Regions from separate parts of the Massilia pseudoviolaceinigra genome, predicted to be linked through region 2. Evidence: predicted binding sites of a transcription regulator. Region 2 holds the regulator's gene; the other holds the start of a gene.
The links. Region 2 encodes sigma-54, which starts transcription at its own class of promoters, with help from an activator protein. Its sites were predicted from a motif close to TGGCANGNAANCTGCTTT; they were not measured.
Positions count from the first base shown of each region.

Region 1: a site for sigma-54 is predicted at 4,453-4,470, ahead of RBA40_RS28725 (ammonium transporter). Genes of this name have one in related genera too.

Region 1 covers NZ_JAVCWL010000040.1:4,779-10,770, reverse strand. The annotation lists gene folE (GTP cyclohydrolase I) at 1-149, opposite strand, end outside; gene RBA40_RS28740 (MerR family transcriptional regulator) at 190-1,188, opposite strand; gene RBA40_RS28735 (PsiF family protein) at 1,374-1,682, shown strand; gene RBA40_RS28730 (EAL domain-containing protein) at 1,880-4,345, shown strand; gene RBA40_RS28725 (ammonium transporter) at 4,517-5,719, shown strand; gene RBA40_RS28720 (FadR/GntR family transcriptional regulator) at 5,823-5,992, shown strand, end outside.
Region 2 covers NZ_JAVCWL010000005.1:62,398-68,389, reverse strand. The annotation lists gene RBA40_RS06510 (hypothetical protein) at 1-546, shown strand, start outside; gene RBA40_RS06505 (RNA polymerase factor sigma-54) at 569-2,041, opposite strand; gene lptB (LPS export ABC transporter ATP-binding protein) at 2,044-2,799, opposite strand; gene lptA (lipopolysaccharide transport periplasmic protein LptA) at 2,799-3,407, opposite strand; gene lptC (LPS export ABC transporter periplasmic protein LptC) at 3,404-4,027, opposite strand; gene RBA40_RS06485 (KdsC family phosphatase) at 4,049-4,591, opposite strand; gene RBA40_RS06480 (KpsF/GutQ family sugar-phosphate isomerase) at 4,591-5,589, opposite strand; gene RBA40_RS06475 (monovalent cation:proton antiporter family protein) at 5,720-5,992, shown strand, end outside.

The DNA of each region.
Region 1 (5,992 bases), on a different contig from region 2:
AGCAGCTCGTCGAGTTCGCCCGGCTCGATGAAACGCGCGATATTGTCGTTGGCGTGGAAGCGCGTCTTGCTGGCGACCAGGCGCTCGCGGATGCGCTCCGACACCGTCACGGTGCTCGGTTGATATTCGGTAGTCAATCCGTTCGACATGCTCAGTTCCTGTGAAAGATGATAAAAATGGCGGTCCGGCTCAGGCCAGGCCATCCGGCAGCGGCAAGCCTTCGGCCCGCGCCAGCCGTTCCAGTGCGTTTTCCAGCAGGGTGCGCGCCTGCGCCGCTGCCTGGCCCAACTCCTGGTGCAAGGCGGCGTCGCCCGGATTGCGCGATCCGCACTGTACGCTGTAGCGCTCAAAACTGCCGATCATCATCAGGATATCGGCAAGATGGCGCGGGCACTCGCACATCACGCTATTGCTGGCCGCCGCCAGGGCCGCGAGGGCCTGGTCGTCCAGCCGGCGCGGCGCCACCGTGTCGGCGGGACGCGGCGCCGGCGCACGGGCCGGTGCGGCCACCTGCGCGCGCCGCGCCGGAAACGCCACCTGGCACAGCAATGCCACCTCGGCCATGTCGGATGGCGCGCGCGCCACCAGGCAGCCGAGGGCGCGCAGATGGCGGATCGTGGCGCTGGCGCAAAAACGGTACAGCACCACCACCGCCGGCGTGCCGCACGCCAGGCGCGCGGCGGCCACCTGCGGCAGGGCCGAATCGTCCAGTTCGGATAATTCGATCAGCAGCACATCGGCCTCCACGCCGCGCAGGGCCGTGGCTGCCTCGTCGAGGCGGGCGCAGGACTGGCGCACGTCAAGCGCGAGGCGGTCGCGTCCACCGGCCGTCAGCTGGCGCGCCAGTCCCGCGCCCACCACCGCCACCCGGATCGGGCCGCTGGCGCCGGTGTCGGGTGCCAACGGCTCGGCCAGATGCTGGAGCTGGTCGAGCGGCAAGCGGGCCATGGCGCCGATGGGATGGCCCTGGTCGACCAGCTGCTTGATCAGACTCAGCCGGCGCACCTGGGCGCTCGAATACAAACGCTGCCCGCGCGCCGAGCGTTGCGGTTCGGACACGCCATAGCGGCGCTCCCACACCCGCAAGGTTTCGACGGGCAAGCCCGCCAGGCGCGCGGCCACGCCGCTGCGGTAAGCGCCCGTATCGTCGGAGCGCACCGTATCGGGATCGAGAGAAAGTTCATTCATGGCGTCATCCTTCGTATTGAACCGCTTATGAACCGTGAAAAATCAATTATACCGCTTCAAATCATGGACAGTTGGAAGTACCCCAAAAAGCGCAGGCGCCAGAAAAAAGGTGGTGACAACGGCATTATCTGACGTATATTTGTTCTGCTGCACGCCAGAACAATCCAACTACCGAGGACGAACCGATGAAAAACATGTTGATGACCTGCGCCATGCTGGCGTTCACCAGTGCCGCCTTCGCCGCGCCCGAGGCAGCGGCGCCGGCGGCCAAGTCGGCCCAGCAGAACAAGATGGTGACCTGCAACGCCGACGCCAGCGGCAAGAAAGGCGACGAGCGCAAAGCCTTCATGAAAGATTGCCTGAGCGCCAAACCGGCGGCCCCGACCGCCACGCCCCAGCAAAACAAGATGAAGACCTGCAACGCCGACGCCGCCGGCAAAAAAGGCGACGAGCGCAAAGCCTTCATGAAAGCCTGCCTCAGCGCCCCGAAATAACCCCCGCCCCACCCCGGTCCCCGGGCGCTCGCCTTCGTCCCTGCCCCCGGCACGATGACATTCACCTGGGGCCGCCAGCGCCGCCGGGGCAAAATAATTTGGCACAAGACCGCACTTTCTTGGAGCACCACTGTCTTACACGATTGGCGGATGCGGGACGAACTCCGCCTCCTCTGCTGCAAGGAGCCCGTGTGACAATGCTAGCCGCCTTACCCGACGCCATCCCCGAGGTCACGATCGATGCTTTACTGGAGCATATTGTCCTGATCGACCAGCGCGGCACGATTCTGTCGGCCAACAAGGCGTGGCGCGAATTTGCCCTTGCCAACGGCGGCGATCTATCCCGTGTCTGCGAGGGCACCAACTACCTCGACGTATGCGACCGCGCCGCCTCGTCCGGCTGCGGCGACGCCACCCAGGTCGGCATCCTGGTGCGCGATGTGCTGTCCGGGCGGCGCCGCAGCGCCACCTTCGACTATCCCTGCGACGCGCCGCACCAGCAGCGCTGGTTCTCGCTCAAGATCACCGCGCTCGACCATGCCGGCGTGCCGGCCGTGGCGCTGGTGCATGACAATATCACCGAGCTCAAGAACTGCGAGCGCCAGATCCAGTTCCAGGCCAGCCTGCTCGCCTCGGTCGAGCAAGCTGTCATCGCCACCGATGTGGGGGGCACCATCCTGTACTGGAACCCCTTTGCCGAAAAACTCTACGGCTGGTCGGCCGCCGAAGCGCTGGGACGCAACATCATCGAGCTGGTCCCGGCCGACAACTCCACCGAACGCGCGGCCCAGATCATGGCGCGGCTGCAGGCCGGCTGCAGCTGGTCGGGCGAATTCCTGGTACGCCACCGCAACGGCACCACCTTCCCCATGCACGTGACCGACTCGCCGATCCGCGACGAGCAGGGCCGCCTGGTCGGCGTGATCGGCATTTCCACCGACATCAGCGAATGGAAAAAGACCGAGCGCGCCCTGAACCTGTCGGCCATGGTGTACGAGGCGATTGGCGAAGCGATCATGATCACCGAGCCCAACGGCCGCATCGTCGCCGTCAATCCCGCTTTTATCCGCCTCAGCGGCTACACCGAACAGGAATTGATCGGCCAGCCGGCCGGCATGCTGCTGGCCGGCGCGCTGGGCCAGGCCCACAACTGCGAAGTGCTGCGGCGCCTGGAAAAGGCGGGCCATGCGCAGGGCAAGGTGTGGGCGCGCCACAAGAACGGCGACGAGTGCGCCGAATGGCTGCGCGTCGATACCATTTACGACGAACGGGGCCAGGTCAAGTTCCGCGTGAATATGTTTTCCGGCATCACCGACCAGAAACTGGCGGAAGACACCATCTGGCGCCAGGCCAATTTCGACTTCCTCACCGGCTTGCCCAACCGCAGCATGTTCCATGACCGCCTCGAACACGAGCTGCGCAAATCGCGCCGCTCCGGCCTGCCGCTGGCACTGATGTTCATCGACATCGACCACTTCAAGGAAGTGAACGATACCCTCGGCCACGATACCGGCGACAAGCTGCTGCGCGAGGTGGCCGCGCGCCTGTCGGCCTGCATCCGCCAGGCCGACACCGTGGCGCGCCTGGGCGGTGACGAATTCACCGTCATCCTCGGCGAGCTGGACGACCTCGACAGCGTCGAGCGGGTCGCCCACGCCATGCTCGCCGCGCTGGCCGAACCGTTCGCCATCAAGGCCGAAACGCTGTACCTGTCCGGCAGCATCGGCATCACCCTGTTCCCGCACGACGCCACCGACGTCGACACCCTGCTCAAGAACGCCGACCAGGCCATGTACGCCGCCAAGAACCGCGGACGCAACCAGTTCGGCTACTTCATGCAATCGATGCAGCGCGCCGCGCAGAGAAAGATGCGCACTCTCAACGATTTGCGCGCCGCGCTCGCGCTCGACCAGTTGCGCGTGCTGTACCAGCCCATCGTCGAGCTCTCCAGCGGCCGCATCCGCAAGGCCGAAGCCCTGCTGCGCTGGGAGCATCCGCAGCGCGGTCCGGTCAGCCCGGCCGAATTCATTCCGCTGGCAGAGGAATCGGGCTTGATTATCAGCATCGGCGACTGGGTGTTCCAGCAAGCGTTCCATCAGGCCATGCGCTGGCGCGGCAGCATCGACCCCGAATTCCAGATCAGCGTCAACATGTCGCCAGCCCAGTTCCGGCGCCACTCGCCCGGCACCAAGCACGCCTGCCATCCGCCGCACGTGCGCGCCCATCCGGTGCTGGGGCGCTACGTCGGCACCGAAATCGTGGTCGAAATCACCGAAGGCATGCTCATGGAATCGACCTACAACATTCGCGAACAGTTGCTCTCGTTTCGCGAAAGCGGCATCCAGATGTCGATCGACGACTTCGGGACCGGCTATTCCTCGCTGTCCTATCTGAAAAAATTCCACATCGATTACCTCAAGATCGACCAGTCGTTCGTTCTCAAGATGGTGGCCGGATCGGACGACCTGGCCTTGTGCGAAGCCATCGTCGTCATGGGCCACAAGCTCGGCATCAAGGTCATTGCCGAAGGCGTCGAAACGCAGGAGCAACGCGACCTGCTGACCGCCGCCGGCTGCGATTTCGGCCAGGGCTATCTGTTTTCGCGGCCGCTGACCGCGCCCCAGTTCGATCTTTTGTTGCGTACCCACAATCACTGCGCCTGAGCGCTGCACCAAACCGGATGCGCCGCCGTGGTGCGCGCGCGCCGGCGCCAGCCGCCGGGAGCGCGCATTTCTCCATTAAATCAAGCGCTTGCGCTACCGCACCAAAATGGAACGATTATTGCTTCTTTAAGGGCAGCAGCACTTCCATGCACCTTTATCGGGAATCGTCCAATGAACGGAACCAACCACGCCGCCGACGCACTTTTCATCTTGCTCGGCGCCATCATGATCCTGGCGATGCACGCCGGCTTTGCCTTCCTGGAACTGGGGACGGTCAGGAAAAAGAACCAGGTCAACGCCCTGGTCAAGATCCTGGCCGACTTCGCCGTCTCCACGATTGCCTATTTTTTCATCGGCTACGGCATTTCCTACGGCGTCGACTTCTTCGCCAGCGCCGACGTGCTCGCGGCGCGCAACGGCTACGAGCTGGTCAAATTCTTCTTTCTGCTGACCTTCGCCGCCGCCATTCCCGCCATCATCTCGGGCGGCATCGCCGAACGCGCCAAGTTTTATCCCCAGCTGATCGCCACCGCCTTGCTGGTCGGCTTCATCTATCCCCTGTTCGAAGGCATTGCCTGGAACCAGCGCTTCGGCATCCAGGCCTGGCTCAAGATGGCCTTCGGCGCCGAGTTCCACGACTTCGCCGGTTCGGTCGTGGTGCACGCCGTGGGCGGCTGGATCGCCCTGCCCGCCGTGCTGCTGCTCGGTGCGCGGCGCGGGCGTTACGGGCGCAACGGCGCCATTTCCGCCCATCCGCCTTCCTCGATTCCCTTCCTGGCACTCGGCGCCTGGATTCTGGCGGTGGGCTGGTTCGGCTTTAACGTCATGAGCGCGCAAACGCTCGACAAGATGAACGGCCTGGTCGCCGTCAACTCGCTCATGGCCATGGTCGGCGGCACCCTGGCCGCGCTGGTGCTCGGCAAGAACGATCCGGGCTTCACCTACAACGGCCCGCTGGCCGGACTGGTGGCCGTGTGCGCCGGCTCGGACCTGATGCATCCGCTCGGCGCGCTGGCCACCGGCGCCATCGCCGGGGCGATTTTCGTGGCCATGTTCACCCTCACCCAGAACCGCTGGAAGATCGACGACGTGCTCGGCGTGTGGCCGCTGCACGGCCTGTGCGGCACCTGGGGCGGCATTGCCGCCGGCATCTTCGGGCTCAAGAGCCTGGGCGGCATCGGCGGCGTGTCGTTCGCGTCGCAGCTGGTGGGCACGGTGCTGGGCGTGGCCATTGCGGTCGCCGGCGGCTACCTGGTGTATGGCGTGCTGAAAAAGGCCATGGGCTTGCGCCTCGACCCCGAGCAGGAATTCCAGGGCGCCGATTTGTCGATCCACCACATCTCATCGACCCCGGAGCGCGAATCGAGCTGGTAGCGCGCACGTGGGGGGGGAGCCTTGCAACATTAGCCATAGCAAACTAAAATCAGGCGAGCATGCGAACACCCTCCCTCACGCCTTACCCCGGACCCAGCAATCAATGAAGAAACCCTCTGCGCCGCAAGAATCGAACTCGGCTGAGCCGCGCCTGTACCGTGTGGTGGCCACCCGGATTCAAGAACTCATTCGCGACGAGAGTATCAAGGCCGGCGAACGCCTCCCGGCCGAGCGCGACCTCGCCGCCAAGCTGAGCGTGAGCCGGGCATCGCT
Region 2 (5,992 bases):
GCCCCGCCAACGGCGGCAGCCAGGCAAGCCTTCGAGACCGAGATCGCGCAAGCGTTCGCCGACAAGCGTGCATTCGACGCCATGCTCGGCATGTCCGAATTGGCGTTTGTCGGCGGCGAACAGATGAAAATGCCGACCCCGGAGCAGAAGGTGCTGCTCAACGCCGACCCGCAAGTGCGCGCGTTCGCGGCGGCGATACGGCCCAAGGGGAAGGCGGAGATGGAGGCGGCGCTCGCCAAGCTGCAGGAACTGCGCAAGCTCACCACACACAAGCAGCACATGCTGGCGCTGTTTGAAGCAAATTGGCGCGCCAAGCTGGGCGACGTGCGCGGCGCGCTCCCGCTGTACGCCAGCGTGTTGCGCGCCAATCCGGCGCTGGCCGGGGCCTACAAGGATATGGGCGATGCGCTGTTCCTGAGCTACGACATGCCGCGCGCCTGGCGCAGCTGGGATGCGGGCCGGCGCATGGCGCCGGGGCTGGAACAGTTCAAGGCGGTGAACCAGTACGAGCAGGTGCTGCTGCGCGAGCACCCGGAGTTTTTCTAGGCGCCGCGCAGCCCTGGGCAGGCTAGAGGCACTTGCGCAGGGCGACCGGCGGAATCTTGAGCGCTTCGCGGTACTTGGCGACCGTGCGGCGCGCGATCACCATGCCCTGCTCGCCCAGCATGTCGGCGATCTTGCTGTCCGACAGAGGGCTCTTGGGATCCTCGGCGCTGGTCAGCTGCACGATCAGCGCGCGGATCGCCGTCGATGACGCTTCGCCGCCCGCTTCGGTAGCCACGTGGCTGCCGAAAAAATATTTGAGCTCGAACATGCCGTGCGGCGTCATCATGTACTTTTGCGTGGTCACGCGCGAGATCGTACTTTCGTGCAGGCCGAGCGTGTCGGCGATCTCACGCAGCACCAGCGGGCGCATCGCCACCGCACCGTGCGAGAAGAAATTGCGCTGGCGTTCGACAATCGCTTCGGCCACCCGCAAGATGGTATCGAAACGCTGGCGCATGTTCTTGATCAGCCACTTGGCTTCCTGCAGCTGCGCGCCCATCTGCCCTTCACCCTTGCCTTGCTTGAGCAGCGCGGCGTACATGCTGTTCACGCGCAGGCGCGGCATGACATCGTTATTGAGCATCACCGACCAGCCGTTTTTCGCCTTGCGCACGATCACGTCCGGCACCACGTAGTCCGACACGTCCGACGCGAACTCCGCGCCCGGATGCGGATTGCATTGGCGGATCACGGTCTGCGCCTCGCGCAAGTCCTCATCGTCGCAGTCGAGCGCCTTTTTCAGCTTGTTGAATTCACGCTGCGCGAACCAGGTCAGGTGGTTTTCCACAATCGTCAGCGCCATGCGCCGCGTGACCAGCGCCACGCCCGGCATGCGCCGGATCTGCAGCGCCAGGCATTCGGACGCATTGCGCGCCCCCACCCCAACCGGATCGAAACTTTGCAGCAGCGCCAGTGCGGTGCGCAGTTCTTCGATCTCGATCTCCAGCTCGGGCGGCATGCGCTCGTGGATTTCTTCCAGCGTTTCGGTCAGGTAGCCGTTGTCGTCGATGGCGTCGACGATCAGTTCGACCAGCGCGCGGTCGCGCGCCTCCAGCACGGTCACGCGCATCTGCTCCATCAGGTGCTCGCGCAAGGTGGTGGCGGAGGCTTCCAGCTGCGGGCGCGAATCCTCGTCGTCGGACGTCTTGGCGCGACCGAGGTCGCCCCACTCGCCATCGTTGTCGCTGCTGGCCGGGCTGTCCGTCTCGCCGCCTTCGAAGCCCTCGCCTTCGCTTGGTGCCGGCGCGTCCTGGGCACCCGGCTCGGGCGCCGCTTCGGTCGGGGTCGACGTGCTGCTGATGGCGCCATCGCCCAGCAGGCGCACCGAGTGATCGAGCGGGTCGTCGAGCCGTTCGAGCAGCGGATTGTCGCTCAGCAGCTGCTCCAGCTCCTGGTGCAGTTCCAGGGTCGACAACTGCAGCAGCCGGATCGACTGCTGCAGCTGGGGCGTGAGGGCGAGGTGCTGTGAGGTACGTAGTTGAAGGGACTGTTTCATGCCTACATCCGGAAGTGTTCGCCCAGGTAGACCCGGCGCACGGATTCATCGGCGATGATGTCGTCGGGTCGACCGGAGGCGAGCACCGCACCCTGGTTGATGATGTAGGCACGGTCGCAGATGCCCAGCGTTTCGCGCACGTTGTGGTCGGTGATCAGGACCCCGATGCCGCGCTGCTTGAGGAAGCGCACGATGCGCTGGATCTCGATGACCGCAATCGGGTCGACCCCGGCGAACGGTTCGTCGAGCAGCACGAAGCGCGGATTGGTCGCCAGCGCGCGCGCGATCTCGACCCGGCGCCGCTCGCCGCCCGACAGCGACATGGCCTGGTTCTCGCGCAGTTTTTCAATTTGCAGGTCGGCCAGCAGGGTGTCGAGGCGCTCGTTGATCTGGGCCTTGGTCAGCGCCTTGCCATCGACCTTCTGCAGTTCCAGCACGGCGCGGATGTTTTCTTCCACCGTCAGCTTGCGGAACACCGACGCTTCCTGTGGCAGATACGACAGGCCGAGCGCGGCGCGGCGGTGAATCGGCAGGCTCGAAATATCGACTCCGCTGATATCGATCGTGCCCGCGTCCGACGGCACCAGGCCGACGATCATGTAGAACGAGGTGGTCTTGCCGGCGCCGTTGGGTCCGAGCAGGCCGACCACTTCGCCGCAATCGACCTGCAGCGACACATCGCGTACGACCAGGCGCTTGCCATAGCTTTTCTGCAGCCCGCGCACGATCAGCGTACTGCCGCAATTCTTCGCTTCCATCATTGGGTTCCCGCCGCTGGCGTGGTGACCGGCGCTGGCGCCGGTGCTGGTGCTCCCGGCGGCGTGCCCGGTGCGGCGCGCGGCTTGCGCGGCGCGATGATCATGGTGCCGCGACCCTGGCCCGGCTTGTTGGTGCCGCTGGCGTCGTTACGCGCCAGGAAAACTTCCTTGCGGCTGTCGTAGGAAATGAATTCGCTCTCGATTTCGTTGGTCGGCTTCTGGCCTTCCAGCTGGCGGATCTTGGCGCCCGAGAAAAGCTTCATCATGTCGTTGCGTTCATCGTATTCGATGCGCTGGGCCTGCCCTTCGACCCACAGGTCGGGGCCGCCGTCGCGTTTCTGGCGGAACGTGGCGGCCTTGCCGGGGCTGGCGGTCAGCGTCACGAACATGTCGCCTTCCGGCGTGTGCTTGACGACGGCGCGGTCGGACTTGAGGATCAGGGTGCCCTTGGTGACGACCACGTCCCCCGTGAATATCGTCACCTGGGTTACTTCGTTGGTTTCAAGTGAACCGTAATCGATCACCGCCTTTTTGGTGGCATCGGCCTTTTCGGCGGACGCGGTCACCGCGGCCAGTCCGAGCAAAGCGAAGGCTAGAAATTTTTTCATTGTGGTTTACCTGTGATGGGTGGCGCTGCGCGCGCCGCTTTCGGTGGATACACGATCTGCCCGCGGCTGGCGAACTTGAGCTCGCGCGTCGCGTTGTTCGCCTCCATGCCGGTCCCGGTGATGGTGGCAGTGCCCAGCGTGACCTGGACCGGCTGGTCCGACGTCATGCGGTCTTCGTCGATAAAAACGGTCAGCGCTTCGGTCTTGAGCTGCATGGCGCGGTTGGTGGGCGACTCGGGCCGCACCACGTTGACATTGCCGATCAGGTCCGCCTGGTTCTGGGCGTGGCGGATGCGCGCGCGCTGCGAGGTGATGGTCGTGACCGGCTGACCGGGCGCGACGCCCTGCAGCACCGGCAATTCGACATCCGAGGAATCGTCGATCGGGCGGTGCGTGAGCTTGGCGCCGGAGACCAGGTAGCGCGGCTTGCCCTCGGGCGTCATGCGCACGAAGCTGAATTGTTCGACGATGTAGTCGGGTTCATTCTTGAAACTGTTCGGATCGACCGAGGTGTCGCCGTTTTGCGCCAGCTGCACCAGCCAGAAGGTGCCGAAGGCGAAAAAGGTCCCGACCACCATGGTTGCGGTCAGACGCCAGCGGTGTGCGGTGCGCTTATGCATGGTCGTTCCTTGTCGTTTGCATCAGGCGAAGTACGGCGCCAGGGCCGTCTCGTAGGTGCCCTGCGCGCGCATGACCATGTCGCACACTTCGCGCACTGCGCCGCGCCCGCCGCCGGCCTTGGTGACGTAATGGGCGCGATACTGCACTTCCGGGTGCCCGGTCGGCACGGTGACGGCAAAGCCGACCTGCAGCAGCAGCGGCAGGTCGATCACGTCGTCGCCGATGTAGCCGCACTGCGCGGCCGTGACGCCCGTCGCTTCGAGCAGCTTGGCAAAGGCGATGCGCTTGTCGTGGATGCCCTGGTGGACATGCATGATGCCCAGGTCGGCCGCGCGCCGCACCACGATCGGCGACTGGCGCGCGCTGATGATGGCGGTGGCCACGCCGCTCTTTTGCAGCAGCTGGATGCCCAGGCCGTCGAGCACATTGAAGGTCTTGGTCGCTTCGCCATCGGGGCCGTAGGTCAGGCTGCCGTCGGTCAGCACGCCGTCGACGTCGAAAATCATGACCTTGACGGCGGCGGCGCGGCGCAGGTGGTCGAGCTGGTTTGCTGGTTGAGTCATCAGATCACCTTCGCGCGGGTCAGGTCGTGGATATGCAGGGCGCCCACCAGCTTGCCGTCGGTGTCGACCACCAGCATCTGGTTGATGCGGAATTCTTCCATGATGGCGACGGCATCGACCGCCAGCTGGTCAGGGCCGACGCGGCGCGGATCGGCGTGCATCACGTCGCGGATCGTGATCCTGGTGAAGTCCTGCACGCGCTCGATGAGCCGGCGCAGGTCGCCGTCGGTAAATACGCCGACCGGGCGCTGGGCCTCGTCGACGATGGCGGTCATGCCCATGCCCTTCTGGGTGATTTCGAGCAGGGCCACCGACAGCGACACGTCGGCGCTCACCTTCGGCACCGCCTCGCCGCTGCGCATGACGTCGCGCACGTGGGTCAGCAGGCGCCGGCCCAGCGCGCCGCCCGGATGCGAGCGGGCGAAGTCTTCTTCCTTGAAGCCGTGCGCGTCGAGCAGGGCCACGGCCAGCGCGTCGCCCAGCGCCAGGGTCACGGTGGTGCTGGCGGTCGGCGCCAGGTTGAGCGGACAGGCTTCCTTGGCCACGGAGACATCGAGGTGCACATCGGCCAGCAGCGCCAGGCTCGATTGCGGATTGCCGGTCATGGCGATCAGCGGGGCGCCCATGCGCTTGATGATCGGCAGGATCGACATCAGTTCGGCCGTCTCGCCGGAGTTCGAAATGGCGATGAAGGCATCCTGCGCGGTGACCATGCCAAGGTCGCCGTGCGCCGCTTCGCCCGGGTGGACGAACATGGCCGGGGTGCCGGTCGACGCCAGGGTGGCGGCGATCTTGCGCGCGATATGGCCCGACTTGCCCATGCCGGAGACAACCACCCGCCCGCCGCATTCCATCAGCAGGCCGACGGCCTGGCCGACGCTGTCGTCGGTTTCCAGGCGCGCGTGCAGGGCGCGGATGGCGTCCGCTTCGATTTCGAGCGTCTCGCGGGCCAGTTGCATGGCGCGTTGCGTGAGGTTTTTGTCAAAAGCTTTCAGCATTGTTTTTTCATGGGTTACACTCATGGCAGAAGTATAAACGAATTGCGAAAGCAAAAAACTTGCCAGACGCAGAAATCGTGTTCACCCCGTGTTTTCGCCCGGCCTTTACCCTTCCTTTACACGGCACCGCATGTTTTCAGGACTAGAACTTACCCTCCTTCTGTTAGGCAGCGCCGTACTAGGCGTGGTCGCTTTCCGCATGATGCACCTGCCGCCGATGCTAGGCTACCTGGCTGTCGGCATCCTGATCGGCCCGCACGCGCTGGGCCTGGCCGAAAACAGCAAGACCACCGAAACGCTGGCCGAATTCGGGGTGGTGTTCCTGATGTTTTCGATCGGGCTGGAGTTTTCCCTGTCGCAGCTGATGGCGATGCGGCGCATCGTGTTCGGCCTCGGTATGGCC